DNA from 3 places in the Thalassospira sp. CH_XMU1420-2 genome. Region 2 is predicted to be linked to each of the others. Evidence: predicted binding sites of a transcription regulator. Region 2 holds the regulator's gene; each other region holds the start of a gene.
The links. Region 2 encodes PhoB, which activates phosphate uptake and scavenging genes when phosphate is short. Its sites were predicted from a motif close to TNTCATAAAACTGTCA; they were not measured.
Positions count from the first base shown of each region.

Region 1 (4,558 bases), on a different contig from region 2:
CCTGACTGCAACACGTTTGGAAATTTCGGGCATAAAAAAACGGGCGACCGTTCTGGCCGCCCGTTTTGATATCCGTTACCGGATCAAATCATATCAGATCAGTTGCTGACCCATGCGATACGCAGGATGTTGGTCGCCCCCGGGGTGCCGAACGGAACACCGGCGGTAATCACCAGAGAATCACCCGGTCCGGCGAATTCTTCGCGCTGGGCAACTTCACAGGCAATGCCGACCATTTCGGCAAAGTTGGTCGCATCACGGGTAAAGACCGGATGCACGCCCCAGCACAGCGCCAGACGACGTGCGGTCTGAATCCGCGGCGTCAGGCCAAGGATCTGCACTTCCGGACGCTCACGCGCGGCACGGAATGCGGTTGAACCCGACGTGGTATAGTTGACAACCGCCTTGGAACCGATGGTTTTTGCCACCTGACGGGCCGCCGCACTGATCGCATCCGGTGCGTTGTGTTCCGGATCCGGACGGTTGGCGTCACGCATGCGGAAATACAGCTCGTCCTGTTCCACACGCACCAGAATACGGTCCATGATCGAAACGGTTTCAAGCGGGTATTTACCAACCGCACTTTCTGCTGACAGCATCACGGCATCGGCACCGTCATAGATCGCGGTGGCAACGTCGGATGCTTCGGCGCGGGTCGGTGCCGGGTTGGATACCATCGAATCAAGCATCTGGGTCGCGACAATCACCGGCTTGCCGGCCTCGCGGCAGGCCTTGATGATGCGTTTCTGCAGAATCGGCACATCTTCGGGCGGGCATTCAACGCCAAGGTCACCACGGGCGACCATCACCATGTCAGACAGATCGACGATCTCGTCGAGATGCTCGATTGCCTGTGGCTTTTCGAGCTTGGAAACGATCGCGGCACGACCCTGAATGATCTTGCGGGCTTCGGCGACATCTTCCGGGCGCTGCACGAATGACAGGGCGACAAAATCAACGCCCATCTCAAGACCATATACCAGATCGGCACGGTCCTTTTCGGTCAGCGGCGACAATGGCAACATCACATCGGGAAGATTGACACCCTTGCGGTTCGAAAGCGGACCACCGGTGATCACGGTACATTCGGCTGACTTGTCATCGCATTTTTCAACGCGCATGCGCAGCTTGCCATCGTCAAGCAACAGGTTCGCACCCGGCTTCAATGCGGCATAGACCTCGGGATGCGGCAAGGAGACGCGCTTATTGGTGCCCGGGGTCTTCTCCATATCAAAGGTGAAGGTATCGCCGGCTTCGAGTTCGACCTTTTCATCGGCAAAGGTGCCAACACGGATCTTCGGCCCCTGAAGGTCCATCAGAATTCCGATCGGACGGCCGAGCTTTTCTTCGACCGCGCGGATGGCTTCGAACCGGGCCAGATGTTCAGCGTGTTCCCCGTGCGAAAAGTTCAGGCGAAATACATCGACGCCCGACTTTACGATTTTCTCAAGGATTTCTGGCTTGGAACTCGCCGGCCCCAGGGTCGCGATGATTTTCGCCTTACGTTGACGGCGCATCGGCTACTACCTCTTGTTATTTGGTTTACACGTGAGCCCTGCCGCTTCGGCCTGCATCTGCGGCGAGGCGTCAAGGCGTCCTGATCTTTTTCTGGGGGTAACCCCTTAATAGTCAATCAGCCCCTATTTGAACAGGGGCTTTTCATTAAATGCCTTTACAAAAATGTGATTTTTCACTGGACAATTACAAGAAGCCCCCTCTTAAAAGGTAACCGGACACGCATCCGGGCAATGGGCAATCACCTGTCGATTGCCGCTTTTCAGTGACGCAAACAGGGCTTCTTTCGATGAGCAAATGGCACCACCGTTTTCTGGGCCTCGCCGCCCACATCGCAGACTGGTCAAAAGACCGCAGCACCCAGGTCGGTGCCGTTGTCATCGGCCCGAAAAAGGAAATCCGCGCAGTCGGCTATAACGGATTCCCGCGCGGCGTCGATGACGAAGTCGAAAGCCGCCATCAGCGTCCTGAAAAATACGCCTATACCGAACATGCCGAACGCAATGCCATTTATAATGCAAGCTATACCGGCACATCCCTTGATGGCTGTTCGCTGTATGTGACCCATTTTCCATGTTGCGACTGTGCGCGCGCCATTATCCAGGCCGGCATCGCCGAGGTTTTCGTCGATAAAACCAAACTGACCGCCGATTTTCTGGAACGCTGGGAACAGGATATGAAAATCTCGACCGAGATGTTCGAGGAATCCGGCGTTGCCGTGCAAGTCATTGATGATGATGGCACAACCGAACCGATGAAATAATCTATCAGCCCCTTTACTATTGCCCAAAGCCCCCAATATGGTGGGCGTGCAACTCGGGTACGAGCACCAATAAAAAAAAGACTATCGCGCTTTCTGTTCACAACCAGCGGCTGGTCCGGCGTCAGTATTTGTCAGATTCTCGGGGCTTCTCACGGGCGGTTTGACCTTGCTGGAAACCAGACAAAGGTATAAGGGTTTATACAACAGCAACCGAATTGATTTGCTGCTGTTGGTCCCTGAACAGCGACGCATTTCGTGATGATGCTCAGGAAACGAGGCCGGATGAACGCGAAAATCGACTTTAGTAAAATCAGTTTTCTGATCGTTGACGGGGACAAGATTTCAGCTCAAGTAGTGTACGACACGCTGGCCTATCTCGGCGCCAGTCACATTCAGCGCGTAAAGACACCGAATGACGCGTTTGATGTTCTGCGCAGTGAAAAGATTGATATCGTTGTGTGCGAATGGCGACTCCGGGGCATGGATGGCCTTGAATTCCTTGACGTCATGCGCAATTCGACCAATTCGCCCAACAGGTTCATTCCTGTGATTATGCTGACTGCACATTCGGAACACCGTTACGTGACCACTGCACGTGACCTTGGCATTACGGAATTTCTTGCCAAGCCCTTCAATGCCAAGGCACTTTATAGCCGACTGGTGTCGGTGATCGCGCGGCCCAGACGTTTCATCAATACCGGAACGTATTTCGGCCCCGACCGTCGCCGCAGACAGGTCCAGTTCGACGGCCCTGACCGAAGGAGCCTTGACGAATGACCCATTATGACTGGGGAAGCGGAGCAATCGTGAAACCGGAAGAGCCTATGAAAAAGAAGAATGTTCAGATCATCCCCGCACAGACTGACCTGAAGCGGCGGGCTGTCAACTTCGTCAAGGGCTTTGACATAAATCTGTCGCCTGAACAGCTCGAAGAGCTGGAAAAAGTCGTGCAGCGCAGCTCGGAAACCTTTGTGCGTGATATCGGCAAGGATCTGATGGATTGCCGCCGCATGATCATTCAGGCGCTTGGCGACAAAACCAAACGCCAGGATGCGGTTGCGACCAGCTCCGACCTTGCCTATTCGGTCAAGGCGCTTGGTGGCACCTTCCAGTATCCGCTGATGACGCAGATCGCCAAATCGATGGAAAACTTCGTGGCGGACCGCACCACCGCCAATGAAAAACAGCTGCTGGTCATCCAGCTGCATATCGACTCACTCTATGTCATTCTTGCGGGCCGCGTGACCGGCTTTGGCTCGACCGTTGAACAGGCAACTGTTGCGGCCCTGACCAAACTCGCCGAACGCTACGAACAGCCTCGCGAATAGGCTTCTGGAGACGCAACCTTCATGTTTGCGTTTCCGCCTTTCTGATCCCGATCCGAATATCCCTGCCTGATCCCGTCCGTTGCGCCCCGTATCGCGGCACCATGACGTCTGCCTGCATGCCGGAATGCCCGATACAACGGAACCCTGACGCTTCTCAATCACGGCGGGTTTCTACCCACAGAAGAAACGACAAAGAAATTTGAAATTCCGGTCAAAAACCGCTTGCGCCCCCATGGGGTGGCTGCTAAAAACCGCGCCACACACCATGCGGGTGTAGCTCAGTTGGTTAGAGCGCCGGCCTGTCACGCCGGAGGCCGCGGGTTCAAGTCCCGTCACTCGCGCCATTCCCTCCCAATGGGAATGACATTCAAAAAAGCACCACGGTTCATCCGCTGGTGCTTTTTTGTTTTTATCCCCGATACAAACGCACTGCTCCCACCTCCCCTTACCATCCGGTGGTCAGACCAGTGGCAATTTCCCGCCGCCATCACGATCATCAATCTTGATTTTTCTGCCCCCGGGTTTGTTTTGGCCAACTTTTCGGACTTGGCCCTGGCACTGCGCGTTGATCGGGTCTGGGCCCAGTACAGACGGCCACCATCGGTCATATAAGCAGGCATCTGACGGGGCTGATAAAACCGCGCACAACCTTTTGATATCTGGCATTTTTTCCCGATCGGGATCGCCGGTCTTATACGACTGTCCTTTTTTTGCAAAAAAGCCCTTGCCAGACTGAACCGCCCCTTATATAAACCGCGCCACACACCATGCGGGTGTAGCTCAGTTGGTTAGAGCGCCGGCCTGTCACGCCGGAGGCCGCGGGTTCAAGTCCCGTCACTCGCGCCATTCCCTCCCAATGGGAATGACATTCAAAAAAGCACCACGGTTTATCCGCTGGTGCTTTTTTGTTTTCGGCTCAAAGCCGCGCCAAAACGGCACTTTCCGGTGGCAT
Region 1 covers NZ_JAYMEG010000003.1:225,538-230,095, reverse strand. The annotation lists gene pyk (pyruvate kinase) at 99-1,517, opposite strand; gene WA429_RS10695 (deoxycytidylate deaminase) at 1,805-2,278, shown strand; gene WA429_RS10690 (response regulator) at 2,561-3,055, shown strand; gene WA429_RS10685 (transcriptional regulator) at 3,103-3,606, shown strand; tRNA gene WA429_RS10680 (tRNA-Asp) at 3,874-3,950, shown strand; tRNA gene WA429_RS10675 (tRNA-Asp) at 4,376-4,452, shown strand.
Region 1: WA429_RS10695 (deoxycytidylate deaminase) is a predicted target of PhoB. The motif match lies at 1,671-1,686, and genes of this name have one in related genera.

Region 2 (4,558 bases):
ATGGTGCCGCCATCGCGAACAACCGTGATGCGTCCTGCCGCAACCGGTTTAAGCACCGCAACCGCACCGAGGATCAGCAGGATATTGGCAATATTGGAACCGACCACATTGCCCATCGCAATATCGGCCGTTCCTTTGAGCGATGCGTTCAATGACACGACAAATTCCGGCGCCGATGTCCCGGCCGCAACGATCGTCAAACCGACAATGACTTTTGACACCCCAAGCAAAAGAGCCAATCCAACGGCACCACGCACGATAAATTCGCCACCAGCCGTCAACAGGACAAGACCGGCGATAATCTGAAGATAGGGGATAAGCTGTTCCAAGACGCGTTTGCTCTTATTGGGTGTCAATTATATGGACCTGATCAGGCCCGCGGAACATGGCATCTGGCACCGGGATTGGCAAGTCATCAGGGCATGACAATTTTCACAGCACACAATTGAATTCCCCGCCCGGCGCATTAGGTCAAACCAACAAGACAAGCCTTGAAACAGATCAAACCGGTACGGGTTAATTGCCTTGGCATCGTCAAATTTCCACAGGACGATACCGTTCAATTCCGCTATCCTGATCATCTCGTTGTTTTCAAATATTTATCTGCTTTGCCGGATCGATTCTGACCATGCATCACAGCGTTCTGTTCGAGCTGTTCCTGATCCTTGCTGCGGCTGTGGTTGCAGTACCCATCGCGCATCGTTTGCGCGCCAATTCGATTATCGGTTTTCTGATCGGCGGATTTTGCATCGGGCCATTCGGGTTTGGACTGATTACCGAACGCGAAGACATTTCCACAGTTGCCGAACTGGGGGTCGTCTTCCTGCTGTTCATGATCGGGCTTGAACTGTCGCGCGAACGATTGCGCGTCATTGGCGGGCGGTTTGCAGCACTCGGCCTGTTGCAGATCCTGGTTTCAATGGCTGCGATCATGGGCGTTCTGGCGCTGCTTGATCTGCCATTGGCGGCATCCCTTGTTATTGCCGGTGCGCTGGCCCTGTCATCAACCGCGATTATCCTTAAACAGTTGTCCGATGACCGGCAGCTCAATACCCGTTTCGGGCGGGCCGCCCTTGCAATCCTCCTGGTCCAGGACGTGGCGGTTGGTCCGTTCCTGATCATGGTTCAGGCGGCGGGCAATGCCGGTACCGAAACCAGCCCGTGGATCAGCATTCTTCTTGGCTTCGGTTCTGTCGCCCTGCTTCTGGTCGCAGGACGGTATCTTTTGCCGCATCTGTTTCGCTATATCGCGTCGCTTAAAAACCCGGAACTGTTTGCGATTGGCACCCTGTTCGTTGTTCTTGCCGCCAGCACCCTGACCGAAGTTTCCGGACTTTCGATGGCACTTGGCGCGTTCATTGCCGGTGTGATGCTGGCCGAAACCGAATTCCGCCATCAGATCGAAGCCGATATCGCGCCATTCCGTGGCGTTTTCCTGTCGCTGTTCTTTATGTCGGTCGGGATGTCGGTCAATGCCAATGTCGTCTATGAACAGTTTGGCAGTGTGCTGCTGTGGCTGATTGCATTGCTTCTGATCAAGACGGCCGTTCTGTTTGTCTTGTCCTTGGCGATCCGGTTTGAACGGGGTTCGGCCCTTCGTGTTGCGATGAGCCTGGCAGCAGGCGGTGAATTTGCATTCGTCATGTTTGCACTGGCGGCCCAGAATGGTGCAATTCCGCGTGATCTTGCCGCGATGCTGATCCCGGTGGTTGCCTTGTCGATGGCATTGACACCGACCCTGATCAATCTTGGTCACCGGATCGAGGAAAAGCTGCACCCCAAGGAAGACGACCAGCTTGGCCCGATCTCGGATGAAACCGAAGGCATCCACCAGCATGTTCTGGTCATCGGCAGCGGGCGTGTTGGTCGGGTTTTGGCGCGTCTTTTGAAAACCCGCGATATTCCGTTCATTGTTCTCGACAGTGATGCCCAACAGGTATCGCGCGGCCGTGCAGAGGGACTTCCCGTATTCTTTGCCGATGGGTCACGCCCGGAAACATTCCGCGCCGCCCACACCGATGAAGCCCGTATCGCGGTTGTTGCCATGGGTAACCCGCATGCAACCGAAAAGACCGTGGCGCTTCTACGTCAGCATTATCCGCATCTCAAGATCTTTGCCCGCGCCCAGGACATCACCCATATCGGTCCGCTGTCGCGCAGCGGGGCCGATGCGGCAATTCCCGAAGTACTGGAAACCGGCCTTCGGCTTTCGGATCATGTGCTGTCGGCCTGTGACGTGCCACAAGAAGACATTGATGCCGAAATCGCCAAGTTCCGGCGCGCCGACATGTTGTTGATGAACGAACTGGCACCAAGGACCCAGCGTAAAAAAGCCCCGGAACCGGCACAAGCAGCACCGGCATCAGAAGTCGCACCAGAGACGACATCATCCGCGGCACCTGCATCCGTGGCATCTGCATCCCCGGCGACCGCGAAAACAACAAAGGCATCTGGCACGGCTGCGCAAACCGCAAAACCCAAACCGACGGCAAAGAAACCTGCGTCGCGTGCCATGCCAAAGAAAGCAACCGCGCGCAAGGTTGCGACAAAACCCGCCGCAACCAAAACAACGTCGGGCAAAACCACATCGGCCAAAAAAGCAGCGCCCCGCAAACCGGCGACAAAGACAGCGTCATCAGACAAATCGGCAACATCCGGGTCAAAACGCACCACACGCGGCAAAGCTAAAGACAGCTAAATGCAAAACCCCCGCGGCCTGTGGCAACGGGGGTTTTGTTTGATCTGAGTGTCAGAATTTTTTCCGACGAGCCATCCAACTAGCCAGCAGCCCGGCCTTGTGGCCGGATCAATCAGGCCGCAGTTTCCGAGTCCAGCGCATAGCCGGCTGCCCGAACCGTCCGGATGATGTCGCGGGTACCTTTGACATCATTCAGGGCCTTGCGCAGGCGGCGGATATGCACATCAACCGTGCGGGTTTCGACATAAATGTTCGGCCCCCAAACAGCATTCAAAAGCTGCTCGCGGGAGAAAACACGCCCCGGATGTTCAAGGAAGTAACGCAGAAGACGAAATTCGGTCGGACCAAGGTGGATGGCCTTGCCATTACGGCTGACGCGATGGGCGGCAAGATCCATTTCGATATCGGAATAGACCAACTGCCCTTGTGGTTGCGCCGGACCGGATCGGCGCAGAAGTGCGCGAATACGTGCCAGCAACTCGCCAATCGCGAACGGTTTGGTGACATAGTCATCAGCACCGGTATCAAGGCCGCGAATGCGATCCCCTTCTTCGCCGCGCGCAGTCACCATGATGACCGGCAAATCGCGGCTTTCGGGTTTGCGGCGGATCTGACGGCAAACCTCGATCCCCGACATGACCGGCAACATCCAGTCCAGAAGGACAAGATCAACATGCGTTTCAGCAAGAATTTTCAACGCTTCGTCACCGTCACCGGCTTCGACAACCTGCATCCCCTCACGTTCGAGGTTGTAGCGCAACATGGTTACGATTGCAGCTTCGTCCTCGACGATAAGAACCGTTGGGTCCATCTTCCTATGCTCCAGTGTCACTCATTCGGTTCGACAACAGCAAAGTTCGCTGCATCATTTTTTGGCCGGTCGATTGCCGGCAGGTCTTCGCCCTTGATCCGGTAATAGATCGTTTCGGCGATATTGGTGGCATGATCGCCAATACGTTCGATGTTCTTGGCGATGAACAGCATGTGGGTCGATGCCGTAATGTTGCGCGGATCTTCCATCATGTAGGTCAGCAATTCGCGGAACAGCGAATTGTACATGTCATCGACTTCCTGATCGCGCGCCCAGACGCGTTCCGCCTTTTCGGCGTCACCTTCGATATAGGCGTCGAGAACATCTTTGATGATTTCCTGTGCAAGCTTGCCCATATTCGGGATCACCTGGACCGGACGGATCGGCGGGATCTGGTTCAGGACCTGGGCACGTTTGGCAATGTTCTTGGCCAAATCACCAATACGCTCAAGATCATTGGACAGCTTAAGCGCCGTCACGACCTGACGCAGGTCATCAGCCATCGGCTGGCGCAGGGCCAGAAGACGGACCGCAAAGTCCTGCACTTCCTGTTCGAGAACATCGATACGATGGTCTGAAAGAATGACTTTTTCAGCCAGTTCCGAGTCACGCTTTACAATAGAGCGGATCGCAGAGATCAGCTGACTTTCTGCAAGCCCGCCCATCTGCGAGATGATGTTGTTCAGACGGGTCAGTTCCTCGTCGAACGAACTCACGATATGTGTTTTGTCGTCAGCCATTTATGCGTTCTCCTCGTATCGCTTAACCAAAGCGACCGGTAATGTAACCCTTGGTGCGGTCGTCTTTCGGGTTGGTGAAGATCTGATCGGTTTCACCAACTTCTACCAGCTTGCCAAGGTGGAAAAATGCGGTCCGCTGCGATACACGCGCAGCCTGCTGCATGGAGTGCGTCACGATCACGATCGTGTAGTTCGAACGCAGTTCGTCAATCAGCTCTTCGACCTTTGCCGTTGCAATCGGATCAAGTGCCGAGCACGGCTCGTCCATCAGAATGACTTCCGGGCTGACCGCGACCGCACGTGCGATGC
Region 2 covers NZ_JAYMEG010000001.1:571,811-576,368, reverse strand. The annotation lists gene WA429_RS02540 (calcium/sodium antiporter) at 1-329, opposite strand, end outside; gene WA429_RS02535 (cation:proton antiporter domain-containing protein) at 629-2,698, shown strand; gene phoB (phosphate regulon transcriptional regulator PhoB) at 2,811-3,509, opposite strand; gene phoU (phosphate signaling complex protein PhoU) at 3,527-4,249, opposite strand; gene pstB (phosphate ABC transporter ATP-binding protein PstB) at 4,272-4,558, opposite strand, start outside.

Region 3 (4,558 bases), on a different contig from region 2:
CAGAATTTCGGTTTCCGCCAGACCGATTTCATCAACAACACGTTCAAAAATTGAATGTTCGGTCGCCGAAAATTCCGCCATCAGATCGGCTGCTTCGGACAGCAACAGACTGGATGCCTGTTCCATATCGCCATTGACCGTTTCAATGATGACCAGTTCATTTGACCGGATCTTGTCAAATGCGTCACGGTAATCATCAAACAATGTCATGACTTCGCCGATGGTCTTTTTGTATTCCGCATCGGGTACTGTCTGGTTGATTTCAATCAGCCCGGTCTTGAGAAGGCCGAACTCGCTGGCTGCCTTTTCGCCAAAGCTGTCATCCTGACGCCCGATCAGAATATTGGAATAAAGACGCGCCAAAAGGGCATGTTCACGCGCGGCCACCGCCTTTTTCAGGGCGTCGATATTCTGGGTGGTTTCTGCACGTGCGATCAATGCATTGAGATCGGAAACGACTTTGATGCCGTCGGGCTCAAGCCGGTCAGTGATCAGGGCGTGATATTCATCACTCAGATCACGGACTTTTTCGAAATCCTGCATGTAGCGATCAAGTGCCCCTGATATTTTCTCGATCCGGGCACGATGTTCGGCTGATTCGAAACTTTGCAATGCCTTGTCAAGAATTGGGCGGATTTGATCGGCGATGACGAACACCTGTTCCGCGTCATGGGCGCTTGCCTTGTTGGCAAATTCGCGGGCATGACTTTTGAAACGCAAAAACCGCGTTTCAATCTGGGCAACAAGTGCGGCTTCTTCGACCCGCAGCGCATATTCATCAACATCATGTGCAACTTTGGTGAAGCTGTAGAATGCGAATGCCAGCGCTGAGACAAGAATGACCAGCACTGCTGAAAACCCCAATAGAATCTTTGTCTTAACACCCAAGTTTTCCAAAAACGCCCCCGTCGGCGCAGAAGAAACACGCGACACCATCATACCCTCCGTGTTCGCAGCACCGCGCTACGATCTCTTTGATTACCAAGGTATCTGCTCATGACAGTCACTACCCTCCCCATATGGGGAGTACACAACCCTTGTTTTAGATAATCACAATATTGCAACTAACTTAAAGGTTTGGCGTAACATGCGAAATTACAAGGAAAAGTAAGGCCGACCTATCCAGAAGACCTGTATACCTGTCCTTTCGAATATGCCCGGCAGATCGGCCCAGTTCGGCGGATCAGTTTCCCTGTTTCTCAGCAACAGACACTGTAATTTCCAGACATGCTGGCAAACGCTGTAAAGCAGGGCAAACACATTGGACCATCCCCCGTTATCAACCGAGGGGCATCGAAAATCAGAACCGGGGCATCGGTCCATAAAATGCCGATTTACACGCGGGAAACCCGCGAAATGACGGGTAAGGTCATGGGGATTTGCAAAAGAATGCCTGATCTTTGCTTTGCGATTTCCAAGCGCGATCACATGCCTTCTGATATCCCGGCGGCAAACAACCGGGATATCTTGCATTTGCAATAAAGATTTAGCTTCGGGGTTAACCGCTGGTCAGGCGAAGTGGTTCAGGGCCGGTTTCAACCACGCCACCCGCGGCCATTGCATAGGCCTGTGGCACCATCAGCCGCACCGGATAGGGCGACAGGCTGATTTCGCATGGCAGTTTTCCTGCACTTTCACCGTCAATCTGAAGCGGAGCCGGGCCACAATGGCTGGTGATCGTGATGCGTTCAGACCGCACAACCGAGACGTCGCTTTGTTCATGCAACCTGTTTAACGTCAGGGCCAGCCCATAGCGCGACAATGCACCGATACCGTTGCCGGGCATCAGGACAACATCAAAACCGTTATCGGTCAGCTTCGCAGTCGGTGAAATGATGAATTCGCCGCCGTAATGCTGCGCATGGGTCACCACAACCCCGGCCACCCGATAGTTTTCCCGCCCGATATTGACTTCAAAGTCGCGATGACGCGGGAAAAAGATGTTCCGCAATCCTTCAAGAACATAGGCACCCTTGCCGATCATGCGTTTGAGCTTGAGCGACACATTGGCAACCGTGTCGGCATCGGCCCCCATTCCGACCATCAAAAAGAAGGCGCGCCCATTGACCAGTCCGGGCCGGATCCAGACCTGACCGGGATTATTGATATAGTCGGCAATTGCCTTTGCCTTGCGTTCCAGCCCGACTTCGACGGCCAGAACATTCGCCGTCCCGAGCGGGATCACGCCAAGTGGCGGGACTTCGTGACCATCGATCTGGGCATCAAGCAGACCATTCAGCGCCTCGTTCAATGATCCGTCGCCGCCGGCAACAAACAGGCGTTGATGGGCACGCACCTTGCGCGCCAATTCACGGGCATGGCCGGGATGGGTAGTCTGCAACAATTCCACCCTGATCCCTGCATGTTGCAAAATCTTGGACAGAAACCGCTGTTTGTTCCCCCCCGCACGGGGATTGAAAATCACAGTCACATCGGCATGGGTCATTCAGAACATACTTCCGAAATAAAACCGAAATAAATCATACACACGCACTACCATATGAAAGAAAAAATGTAACAGTTGCTTTACAGAACGACGAAATTTCTGTGAACGGGTTATAAAATCACGTTTTTTATTTTAAACCGATACTGGTTGGGGACAGTATTCGGCACCTCGAAACGCCGAATTCCAGCCATCCTTTTGGCAGGATACGGAGGAGCGGCAATGACAGCGATGACGCTGCAACCGCATTACCGCACGGTCTGGATTTCAGACGTCCATTTGGGGACACGTGGATGTCAGGCAGATCTTCTTTTGGATTTCCTCAATGAAGTAACAGCAGATACCTATTATCTGGTCGGTGACATTATTGACGGCTGGCGGCTCAAGAAAAGCTGGTATTGGCCGGAAAGTCACCATGCTGTTATCACGACAATCATGGATAAGGCAAAAAATGGCGCCAAAGTCATCTTTGTCCCCGGAAACCATGATGAATTTGCCCGTGAATTTGTCGATATGACCTTTGGGCATGTCGATGTCAAAATGAACGATATCCACGAAACAGCCGATGGCAAGCGCCTGCTGGTCATTCATGGCGATGAATTTGACGGGGTTGTCAAATATGCCAGATGGCTGGCCTATCTTGGGGACACGGCCTACAACCTGGCCATCGCCCTTAACCGTTACTATAACGGCATTCGCCGCCGCCTTGGATACGGTTACTGGTCGCTTTCGGCCTATCTTAAAAACCGGGTCAAAAACGCCGTTCAGTTCATCTGCAATTTCGAAAATGCCGTCGCCCACGAAGCCGCCAAGCGCAAGGTCGATGGCGTGGTTTGCGGTCATATCCATCATGCCGAAAAACGCATGATCGGTGATGTGCTTTATTGCAATGACGGCGACTGGGTCGAAAGCTGCACCGCCCTTGTTGAAGACAAGGATGGCAAACTTGAACTTCTGCACTGGGCGGAAATGCGCCAGATGGCCATGAGCCATTCCAGCCCCGGCCGGGACGCTGCAAGCACCCCGTCACTGGGTCTTGGCAAACTGATCTCCATGTTCCGCATTGCCCATGGCACGGACAATTCCGCATCGGGTGCGTCCAAAAAACGCAGCGATGCCCCGATTGGAAAGACTGCATGAAAATACTGATCGTAACCGATGCCTGGTATCCGCAGGTAAACGGTGTTGTCCGTACCCTTGAAACCGTACGTGGCGAGCTGGGCGCGATGGGACATGATGTTCACATCATTTCGCCCGATCAGTTCAAAACTGTTCCCTGCCCGACCTATCCGGAAATCCGTCTGGCCCTGTTTGCCAAACGCAAGATGGCCAAAATGATCGAGGCATTGCACCCGATCGCCATCCACATTTCGACCGAAGGCCCGCTGGGTCAGGCGGCCCGTTCCTATTGCCTGAAACACGGCTTGCCGTTTTCAACCGCCTATCACACGCGGTTTCCGGAATATATTCATGCGCGCTGGCGGCTGCCGCTGTCGATTTCCTATCGCGGGATGCGCAAATTCCATTCCAAATCACGCTCGGTCATGGTCGCCACCGAAAGCCTGCGTCAGGAACTGTCCGACTGGGGCTTTGAAAACCTGCATATCTGGTCTCGCGGGGTGGATCTTGATCTGTTCCGGCCCCGACCGGACGCATCATTTGGCGATTTCCCGAAACCACACTGGCTATTTGTCGGGCGGGTTGCGGTGGAAAAGAATATCGGCCACTTCCTTGACCTTGATCTGCCCGGGACAAAGTTCGTGGTTGGTGACGGCCCACAACTTAACGAGCTTAAGGGCAAATATCCCAATGCGCAGTTTCTGGGCAAAAAGGTTGGCGAAGAACTGGCAACAGCCTTTGCTTCGGCGGATGTCTTTGTGTTTCCAAGTAAGACCGACACCTTCGGCCTTGTGATCCTTGAAGCACTGGCATCGGGCACCCCGGTTGCCGTCTTCCCGGTTCAGGGACCAGCTGATATTGTGCGCGGCACCAAGGCCGGTGCCATTGATGCCGACCTGCGCGAAGCAGCCCTGGCCGCACTTGAGCTGACATCCGAAGATGCCCGTGCATTGGCTGAACAATATAGCTGGCAGAATTCCGCCACCCAGTTCCTGC
Region 3 covers NZ_JAYMEG010000002.1:526,744-531,301, forward strand. The annotation lists gene WA429_RS07205 (methyl-accepting chemotaxis protein) at 1-849, opposite strand, end outside; gene WA429_RS07210 (hypothetical protein) at 839-1,000, shown strand; gene WA429_RS07215 (diacylglycerol/lipid kinase family protein) at 1,499-2,446, opposite strand; gene WA429_RS07220 (UDP-2,3-diacylglucosamine diphosphatase) at 2,666-3,583, shown strand; gene WA429_RS07225 (glycosyltransferase family 4 protein) at 3,580-4,558, shown strand, end outside.
Region 3: WA429_RS07215 (diacylglycerol/lipid kinase family protein) is a predicted target of PhoB. The motif match lies at 2,461-2,476, and genes of this name have one in related genera.